One region of the Amycolatopsis sp. M39 genome, then DNA from elsewhere that is predicted to be linked to it. Evidence: riboswitches for the same ligand, from Rfam matches in the RefSeq annotation. Region 1 holds a riboswitch; the other holds the start of a gene.

Region 1 (4,882 bases):
ACCGGGTCCGCGACAGCCCCAAAGCGCTGGACGAGTTCATCGAGGAAGCAGTCCGGCACGAACCGGCGGTGGCGGCAACCGGCCGAGCCGTCACCCAGTCGACCACACTGGGCGGAGTGCCGCTCGACGCCGGGGATCGGGTTTTGCTCGCCTGGGGAAGTGCCAATCGTGATGAACGACATTTCAACGACGGCGGCGTCTTCCGGCCGGAGCGCGGGCGGACGAATCCGGCTCATCTCGGATGCCCGACCCGAGTTGCGTGTCATGTCGCAGGAACTGGTTGCGGCATTGCCGGACATGCGGCTTCAAGCAGATGCCCGGCCTACGGCGTGATACGTGGGGTGCGGGAGGTGCCGGTCGAGTGGTCGACAACTGGGTAGCCGTAGCGGTCGCCGCAACGACAGTGCGTTGCGGCGACTGGTACGACGACTAGCTCAGCGACAAGTGCACACACTCACCGGCAACGCGGTACCCAGCACGGCGATACACCGTCCCGATTCCCACATCGCCTGGCGTGAGGAACGCCGTTTCCGCACCGCGTTCGTGGGCGAGGCGCGTGAGGTGCGCGGTGATCGCCGCCGCGATGCCTTGGCCGCGGTGTTCGACGGCCACGGCGATGCCGACGATTTCCGTCGCGCCGGACACGATGTCCAGTGCGATTCCGCCGCCCACAATGGTTTCGCCGCGTTCGGCTAGGACCGTCAGGTAGTCGCGGTTGCGTTCGACATCGGCGTCCGACACCTCGGGCGACTCGCCGAAAGCGACGTTCTGCACGGACCGCAGGCGACGGAATTCATCGTCGGACGACGGTTCACGCAGCTGAATGTGTTCTGGCGCATCACAATCGACGAGGTCTTCGACGCTGCAGGTCATCACCGGCACTCGCCGTTCCAGCGTGAACCCTGCGGCGACGAGAGCTGCCTCGACGTCCGGAGCGGCTTCGGTGAAGAACTCCAGCCGGGGCCGGAGGTCTCGTTGCCGGTAAGCGGAAATCAGGAGAGCGATCTCGGCGGACGAGGGCTTCGCGCCGTCGTCGGGGATGGCGTAGTTCTCCATCGGATGCGAGCTGTCCTTGGCGAAGGTCGCCAGGAACGGGCCGATTCGCTCGGCGTCGCGGCCGATCGGTGCGGTCGCGCGGACGTATGCCTGAAGGGCGGACATCTCTGGTGGAGGCCTTTCGAGAAGAAGGAATGCGCGGGCAGCACAAAACTGGCAACCCCACGCCGGGCGCGCAGGCCGAACAGCTCAGGCCAGGCGGCCGGGGTGGGCCGTGGCGGAGCACATAGGCATTCCTTCGTCCGAAACGAACTTCCCGCTCATCGTCTCAGACCGGGCAACCGAATTAACGGCTCAGCGCGGCGCGTGCTTGGTCCACGATCCGGGCCAGGTGCACGCCTCGGCGGACGTCGCAGGGATGTGTGGTCGTTCCGCACGACACCATCGCGGCGAAATCGTCCAGCAGTGCGGTGTACGCGTCGTTCGCCGTGCCGGTGCGGCCCAGCGTGCGCAAGCCGTGCTCGCCGAAGACCGAATACTCGACCACCGTCGGCTGAACCGGCAGGCGCAGGCTGAGCGTCGCGGTGCTCGTGATGCCGCCCTCGTGTTCGAGCAGCAGTTGCCACAGGTCCTCAGGGCCGCGGTGTGCGGCAAGGACGCCGGTGATCGGGCCGAGTGCGGCGTCGAGCAGGTCGAACGCGTGCGGGCCGATGTCGGCGAGCGCGCCGGCGGCCGGATCCTGTCGCCAGGCCGAGGTCGCGTACTTGCCGGCGAGCAGCGCGCCGGACAGCCACCGCACGCTGCCGCCTCGCCAACCGCCAGCGGCGGTGACGCCGTCCAGCCAATCGCGCGTCTGCTGAGCGAACCGCAGCGTCAGCATCACCAGCGAAGCGACGCCAGCCGACGTCACGGCGTCGGCGAGCCGCTCCGCCGTGGCCAGGTCGGCGGCGATCGGTTTCTCCAGGATCAGGTGTTTTCCCGCCTCCGCGGCGCGGGTCGCCAGGTCGGCCTGCACCGTCGGCGGCACGGCGAACGCGAGCGCGTCGACCTGCTCGAACAGCTCGTCCAGATCGCTGGTGGGCACGGCGTCGTAGGCCTGCGCGAGCGCGGCGGCGGCTTCTGGCCGACGGCTCCACACAGCACTGAGCACGGTCCCTGGATGATCCGCGAGCCCGGGAGCGTGCACCGTGGTGGCCCACGGTCCGGTTCCTACGAGGCCGACGCGTAGCTGGTCCTGTCCCACGCTCGGAAGTGTAGGTGTGTCCGCGGTCGCTTCCGGCGGGGCCTGCGGTGCGTTAACGTCGACAAGTTCTTCGCCACGAACGGGGGAAGCCGGTGAGAATCCGGCGCTGGCCCGCAACCGTGAGCGGCCCCGGGAGGGACCGCGAGCCGGATCGCCCGTCGTGGTCCGATCGATGCGAGGTACATCTGACATGCGGTTCGTGCACGCGCGGCACTGGGGGCGAGTCCTCGTCGGCTGTGCTCTTCTCGTCGCTACCGGTTTGGGCGGGGCGTCCTCCGCCTCCGCGACCACGCCCGGCAAGGGCGCCGACGGCTACTGCCAGGACGACAACGGCGTCACGGTGATCGTCGACTTCCAGGGGCTTGGCGGCGAAACCCTCATCCGGTGCGCGCCCGGCAAGCAGGAAAACGGCGTCACCGCGCTGCAAAACGCTGGCTTCGAACTCACCGGCGCGGGCAAATACGGCCTGGCCGTGATGTGCAAGATCGAGAGCAAGCCCGCCGACCAGACCTGCACCGGGATGCCGCCGGAGCAGGCGTCGTGGAGCTTCTGGACCGCCACCAACGGCGGCAAATGGGAGTCGGCGCAGGTCGGCGCGCAGAGCTGGAAGCCGCCTGCCGGAGCGTTCGAGGGCTGGTCGTTCGCGATCGGCAAGTCCTACACCGAGTATCCGCCGCCGCGCACCGAGCCGGTGCGCAAGGCCAACGCGCCCGCCGCGGCCCCGGCGTCCACTTCGGACAGCGGGTTCCCGTGGGGCCTGGTGATCGGCATCGTGGTCGTCGTGCTGCTCGTGGTGGCCGGGACGGTCGTCGCGGTGCGCCGCAGGCGTGCTGCGGAGTAGTCCGCGAGCGCTCCATCCCGGCGCGTGGTGGGTGTGGGCGCTCGCGCTCGCCGTCGCCGCGAGCCGGACCACGAACCCGGTTCTGCTCGCTTTGGTGATCGCGGTGGCCGGGTTCGTCGTGGTGCTCCGCCGCGGCGACGCGCCGTGGGCGCTGGCGTTCCGGATGTATGCCTGGATCGCCGCGGTGATCCTGCTGTCGCGCGTGCTGTTCCGGATCCTGATCGGCGGCGAGGACGGCGGCCACATCCTGTTCACGCTGCCGGCCATCCCGCTCCCGAGCGTCGCGGCCGGCATCCAGCTCCTCGGCCCCACCTCGGCCGAGGAACTGCTCGGCGGGCTGTACGACGGGCTCCGGCTGGCCACGATCGTGCTCTGCGTCGGTGCCGCGAACGCGCTGGCGAACCCGAAACGCCTGCTCAAGGCTGTGCCCGGGGCGCTCTATGAGGTGGGGACGGCAGTCACTGTCGCGCTGTCCGTGGCCCCGCAGTTGGTCGAGAGCGTGCAGCGGGTGCGTCGCGCGCGTCGACTGCGCTCCGGGAAGACGCGCGGCCTGCGGTTCGTGAAGGGGATTTTCGTGCCGGTGCTCGCCGACGCTATGGACCGGTCGCTGCAACTCGCCGCGGCCATGGATTCCCGAGGCTACGGGCGGCGCAACTACCTCTCTCCGCGCGTCCGGATGCTGATCGCGACCTGCGTGCTGGCCGGTTTGGTCGGCGTCGCGGTGGGGGTTTACGGAGTGCTCGACGGGTCCGCGTCGTGGCTCGGCGTGCCGATGCTCGTCGCCGGTCTGGTGCTGGCCGCCGCCGGATTCGTGCTGGGCGGGCGGCAGATCCGCCGCACGACCTACCGGCCTGACCCGTGGCGGCTGCCGGAAACGCTGGTCGCGCTGTGCGGCGTCGCGACCGCGGTGCTCGTGCTGCTCGCCGACCCGGTTTCGCTCACCACCCCGGCCAGCCCGCTGACCTGGCCGGAGCTGCCGTTGCTGCCGGCCGTCGCGGTGCTGATCAGCGTGCTGCCCGCTTGGTTCGCGCCGCGTCCGGCGCTGGTGTCGGAGGTCGCCCGATGATCGAGTTTTCACACGTCAGCGTCACCTACGACGGGGCTGACCAGCCGGTGCTCCGGGATGTCGACCTCACGATCGAGGAGGGCGAACTCTGCCTCGTCGCCGGACGCACCGGAGTCGGCAAGTCGACCTTGCTCGGTGCGATCAACGGTCTCGTCCCGCATTTCAGCGGCGGCACCCTGACCGGGCGCGTCAAGGTCGACGGGCTCGACACCGCGACGCATCCGCCGCGTGAACTGGCGTCGGTCGTCGGCGTGGTCGGGCAGGATCCGCTGGCCGGATTCGTCACCGACACCGTCGAGGAAGAACTGGCGTACGCGATGGAGCAGCTCGCCGTCGCGCCGGACGTGATGCGCAAACGCGTCGAGGAAACCCTTGATCTGCTGGGCATCGCCGAACTTCGCGACCGTCCACTTCGGACGCTATCCGGCGGGCAGCAGCAACGCGTCGCGATCGGCGCGGTGCTCACGGCGCACCCGAGCGTGCTGGTGCTGGACGAACCGACGTCAGCGCTCGACCCGACCGCGGCCGAGGAGGTACTGGCCGCGATCACGCGCCTGGTGCACGACCTTGGCACGACGGTCGTCGTCGCCGAGCACCGGATGGAACGCGTCGCGCAGTACGCCGACCGCCTGCTCTACCTGCCCGGCGGCGGCACCGTCGTGTCCGGCCAGCCAGCGGAGGTTTTCGCCGAGACCGATGTCGCCCCGCCGATCGTGGAGCTGGGCCGACTCGCGGG
Region 2 (4,882 bases), on a different contig from region 1:
CGGAAGCGCCGAAGGACACTTTGGCCAATATCGAGGCCCGCGGCGAGTTCGCGATCACGATAGCGCTGAGCGGCCAGGAGGAACTGGTCGCGCGCACTGCGTCCACAGTGGACTCGTCGGTGGACGAAGCCGAGCACGTCGGATTGTCGTGGACGCCCGGGGTGCGGATCGCCGTGCCCCATCCCGCCGGGGCCGGCCCGAGCCTGGAATGCACGCTGGTGAAGATCGAGGAGTTCCGGGGCTCGCACCTGGTCTTCGGCGAGGTGGCCGGGGTAGCGGTGGACGACCGGTTGCTGCGTCCGGACGGACGGCTGGACCAGGACGTGTACCAGCCGGTGGGCCGCATGGGCGGCGCGACGTTCACCCGGGTGGACAACTGGGTGCGGGTGCCGATTCCCGCTCCGGAGGAGTTCCTCGCCGATGCTCGGCATCCCGACTGGCGTACTTGACCCCGCTGACCGTCGGTGCGGGGAACCCTGCGGGAATCAGATTCCCGCAGGGTTCCCCGCACGACCGAAAAGCTGGCTGAGCCACCTCGAACCCGTATGCTCGGCGCTGTCCGCACCTGAGCAGGGAGGTTCCTGTGGCCGAAGCAACCCTCTCCGGGGTCCTCGACCGGCTCGCCGAGCTTCACGACCCCAAAATCCGGGCGGTCAACGAGAACCACGGCGACGACCACAGCGTCAACCTCGCCAAGCTCCGCGCCCTCGCGAAAGAACTCAAAGCCCAACCCGTCCTGGCCGGCGAACTCTGGCGGACCGGCGACAGCAACGCCCGCCTTCTCGCGCTCCTCCTCGCCCGGCCGAAGCAGTTCGACCGGGACGACCTCGACCGGATGCTGCGCGAGGCGGGCACCCCCAAGGTCCACGACTGGCTCCTCGCGAACATCGTCAGGAAAAGCCGCCACGCCGAGGACCTCCGCGCGGCCTGGCTCGAAGACCCCGACCCGGTGGTGGCGAGCGCGGGCTGGGCGCTCGCCGCGGACCGCGTCGCCAAGAAGCCCGGCGGGCTCGACCTCGACCGGCTTCTCGACGTCATCGAAGCCGAGATGAAAGCCGCCCCGGAGCGGTTGCAGTGGGCGATGAACCACTGCCTCGCCCAGATCGGCATCGAAAACCCCGGCCTGCGCGCCCGTGCGATCGGCATCGGCGAGCGGCTGGGCGTGCTCAAGGACTATCCGACGCCGCCGAACTGCACCTCGCCGTACGCGCCGGTGTGGATCGCGGAGATGGTCAAGCGGCGGGCTTGACGAAAACCCCGACGAACACCATGCTCGCGGCCAGAAACGGCCCCGCGGCGAGCGTCGCCAGCCACTCGTCCCCGGCGGCCCGCTCCAGCTGGCCCGCTCGCACCGCGCGCTCGGTGTTCCGATCTTGTCCGCGGTCCCGAAATCGCGGAACACCGGCGCCTCGACCGAAACGTCGAGCACCTCGAACCCCGCGCCCGCCGCGAACCGCGCCAGGGAACGGCCGGCAGTCGCGTTCCGGACCATCGTCGAGCACACGAACCGGTTGAACGCGCGGTTCGTCGAGCGCTCCCCGGGATCGACCACCAGACTGTCCCAGTCCGGTTCGGCCACGCACGCCGGCCCGCCCGGTCGCAGGACCCGGCGCGGTTCGGCGAAAACCGCGGCGGGATCGGCGACGTGCTGCACCATCCGGTCCGTCCGCGCCCGGTCCGCGCCGGCGTCCTCCAGCGGCAGCGCTTGCGCATCGGCCAGCCGGACCGAAACCTGCGGCACGGAAGAGACCCGCCGCCCTGCCTCCTCGACCATCCCCGGCTCGGTGTCGACTCCGGCGACCCAACCCGCGGCACCCACCGCTTCGGCCATCGCGGGCAGGTCGGTGCCGGGACCGCAGCCGACATCCGGCACGGTCAGGCCGGGCCGCAGATCCAGCCCGGCCAGCACGTGCCGTTTGTAGTCGCGCCCGGCTTCGGCCACGCGAGCGTAATAGTCGACTTTGCCCGGTCGCGGAACTCCGAAAGTCTCGGCCATGTCTTCGAATGAACCAGAAAGGCTCAGCTCTCGGCGAGCGCGATGAAGCTGGTCCAGTCCGGATCGGGCAAGCCGAGCCGCGCACCGGCTTCGGCGAGGGCGGAAGCCGCGGAATCGAGGAACCAGGACGCGGTCAGCACCATCTTCGCCGCGGCAGCGGGATCGCGGCGGACGCCTTCGGGAGTGAGGTCCTGCGCCTTGAGCGTATGGACGGCGGAGTCGAGCAGCCGGGCGACCAGGCTGTACGCGTTCGCCGCTTCGGTGGTGCGCGTCAGCGCCCGGAACCGCGGGCGGGCGGCTTCGACGAGATCGGCGACCAGCAGGGAGCGCAGCCGCGGCCCTGTGCTCGCCCAGCCATCCGGACAGCCGCTGGTACCGCTCGAACCGGCTGCGCAGGGCGGTGATCTCGGCTGGCTCGGATCCGCCTTCCCCCTTCCATGAAGGGTCGCGACCACCGCAGATCGACGCAGCCGAGCGCACCGTGCGCGGGATCGAGCCGGTCGGGCGCCGGACTGTCCGGCCATCGGGCGCCCAGCAGCTCCAAGGCGTTGGAATCGCCGCCGACTCCCGAGTTCGAAGCACCGAGCGGTAGCGCTCGTGCTCGCGGTGAACGCGCGCCACCCGCACGTATCCGGCCAGTTCCGGCGGCGACGGTCCGTCGCTCACCCTCCGGTGCCCCTTTCGTCCGGTCCCCCGGGAAATGCTGCTCGGCCGGGACCCGCGAGGTGAGATTTCGCACGAACCGCGCGGAAGGTGACCGCACCGCCTAGGGTGTGGCGCACGTGGAGGGAAGACCGGTGCGATTCCGGAGCTGCCCCGCAACTGTGAGGCTCGCCGAGCCGAAGCCAGATACCTCCGCGGGATCCACTGATCGGCCGGCGCCACGCGGATTTGGCCAGGCCGGGGAGCCGCCGCGGCACGCGGGCGGCGCTTCGTCCTGTTCTCCTCCTTCCGGCGCCGGCCCGGCGCGAGGGAGTCTCATGACCGGATCCGCAGGGCTGAGCAGGCGCGGGTTCCTGCTGGGCGCCACGGGCGTGCTGGCGGCCGGGTGCGGCGGCCGGCAAGCAGGCGGCGGCACCGGGATCGACACGTTTTCCGCTGTGCTCAAAGGGTCCGGCACCGACGAACGGCTCGATCCGGGCACCAGTCACCTGTTCATCGACGAGGCGCGGCTGAAAGCCCTGTACGACGGGCTGTTCGAGGTCGACGACACGATGCGGCCGGTGCCGCGGCTCGCCCGCGCCGCCGAGCCGAACGCCGACGGCACCCGCTGGCGGCTCTCGCTGCGCGACGCGCGCTGGCACGACGGCGCGAAGTTCACCTCCGCCGACGTGCTGTACACGCTGTCGCGGGTGCTCGGCCCGCCTGGCCCGCAGCCGTTCATCGCCGCCGCGACGCTGGACCTGGTCGACCTTTCGCAGTCGCGCGAGGTGGACGATCAGACGGTGGAGATCGCGCTCAAGCAACCGTCGTTCGAGTTCTTGACCGCGCTTTCCGCCTACGGCACCAGAATCGTCCGCAACGGCACGAAGGACTTCAAGCATCCGATCGGCACCGGTCCGTTCCGCTTCGAGTCGTTCCGGCCCGGTCGCGAGATGGCGGCGACCGCGTACGACGATTACTGGGACGGTGCGCCGAAGATCCGCCGGTTGCGCGTCCTCAGCGCGGAGAACGACGCCCGCCCGGCCGCGGTGCGCAGCGGTCAGGCCGATTTCGCCGACGACCTGACCCCGGCCGCGGCGAAAACGCTGCGCGCGGCGGACGGGATCGACGTGCGTTCCGCGGCGCACAGCGGCATCTACTACTTCGCGATGAAAACCGACCGGCCGCCCTTCGACAACCCGGACGTCCGGCGGGCGATGATGCGGATGGTCGATCGCGAGGAACTGGTGAAGGTCGCGTTGCAGGGCGAGGGCGAGGTCGCGAACGACGTGTTCGGGAAAGGCTTCGAGTACTACGCCGACCTTCCCCCGCACACTTACGATCCGGACGAGGCGAAAGCGCTGCTGCGCGAAGCCGGCGCGCAGAACCTGGCCTTCGAGCTGTTCACCGCGCCGGCCGCGGCCGGATTCGTGGAGGCGGCGAATCTCTTCGCCGAACAAGCCAAACGCAGCGGAGTGACGGTCAAGGTCCGGGTCGGCTCCGGCGACACCTATTACTCCGAAGCTCTGAAGACCGGGGAGCTCACCATGGGCCAGTCCGGGCCGTTGCCGATCCCGAACCACTTCGCGTCGCGATTGCTCGGCAACGCGCCGCAGAACCGCACCAACTGGCACGATCCGGAATTCGACGCGCTGTACCGCCAGGCGCTTTCCACCGCGAAACAGCCGGACCGCGCCGCGCTCTACCGCCGGATGCACGAGATCCTCCACGACCGCGGCGGATTCGTGTTCTGGGGCAACTCGACCTGGAACAGCGCCGCCTCCGCGAAGTACCGCGGAATTCCCGCCGGAGTGCCCAATTCGCTGAACTGGGTCCGATTCGACAAGGTGACCCGATGACCGTCCTCACCGAAGACCGCGCCCGCTACTGGCTGGACCGCTGGGACCGGCAGCAGGAGTTCTACCTGCCCGACCGCGAGGAGCGGTTCGCGGTGCTCGGCGACGTGCTGGCCGAGCTGGTCCCGCGCGAAGACCCGCTGATCGTGGACCTCGGCGTGGGTCCCGGTTCGCTCGCGACCCGGCTGCTGGCCCGGTTCCCCGGCGCGCGGGTGGTCGGAGCGGACGCCGACCCGCTGCTGCTCGGACTCGCGGATCTCGCGTACGGCAGCGACCGGTTCCGCACCGTCACCACGGATCTGCGCGAGCGCGGCTGGTACGAGGCGCTCGAACTCGACCGCGCACCCGACGCGTTCGTCAGCACGACCGCACTGCACTGGATGAACCG

What was found. A riboswitch is a leader RNA that binds a small molecule or an ion and turns the genes downstream of it on or off. The one in region 1 is predicted to bind cobalamin.
Region 2: it holds a riboswitch for cobalamin, as region 1 does, so the genes downstream of both, A4R44_RS04615 (ABC transporter substrate-binding protein) here and A4R44_RS06650 (hypothetical protein) in region 1, are expected to answer to the same signal.

The regions. Positions count from the first base shown of each region.
Region 1 is NZ_LWSF01000002.1:402,084-406,965, reverse strand. Features, by position in the region: gene A4R44_RS06665 (cytochrome P450) at 1-380, shown strand, start outside; gene A4R44_RS06660 (GNAT family N-acetyltransferase) at 430-1,161, opposite strand; gene A4R44_RS06655 (Gfo/Idh/MocA family protein) at 1,343-2,239, opposite strand; cobalamin riboswitch at 2,287-2,417, shown strand; gene A4R44_RS06650 (hypothetical protein) at 2,430-3,080, shown strand; gene A4R44_RS06645 (CbiQ family ECF transporter T component) at 3,067-4,146, shown strand; gene A4R44_RS06640 (ABC transporter ATP-binding protein) at 4,143-4,882, shown strand, end outside.
Region 2 is NZ_LWSF01000001.1:985,540-990,421, forward strand. Features, by position in the region: gene A4R44_RS04595 (flavin reductase family protein) at 1-449, shown strand, start outside; gene A4R44_RS04600 (DNA alkylation repair protein) at 584-1,249, shown strand; partial or broken gene A4R44_RS49995 (methyltransferase domain-containing protein) at 1,481-1,996, opposite strand; gene A4R44_RS04610 (hypothetical protein) at 2,020-2,451, opposite strand; cobalamin riboswitch at 2,753-2,872, shown strand; gene A4R44_RS04615 (ABC transporter substrate-binding protein) at 2,977-4,497, shown strand; partial or broken gene A4R44_RS04620 (trans-aconitate 2-methyltransferase) at 4,494-4,882, shown strand, end outside.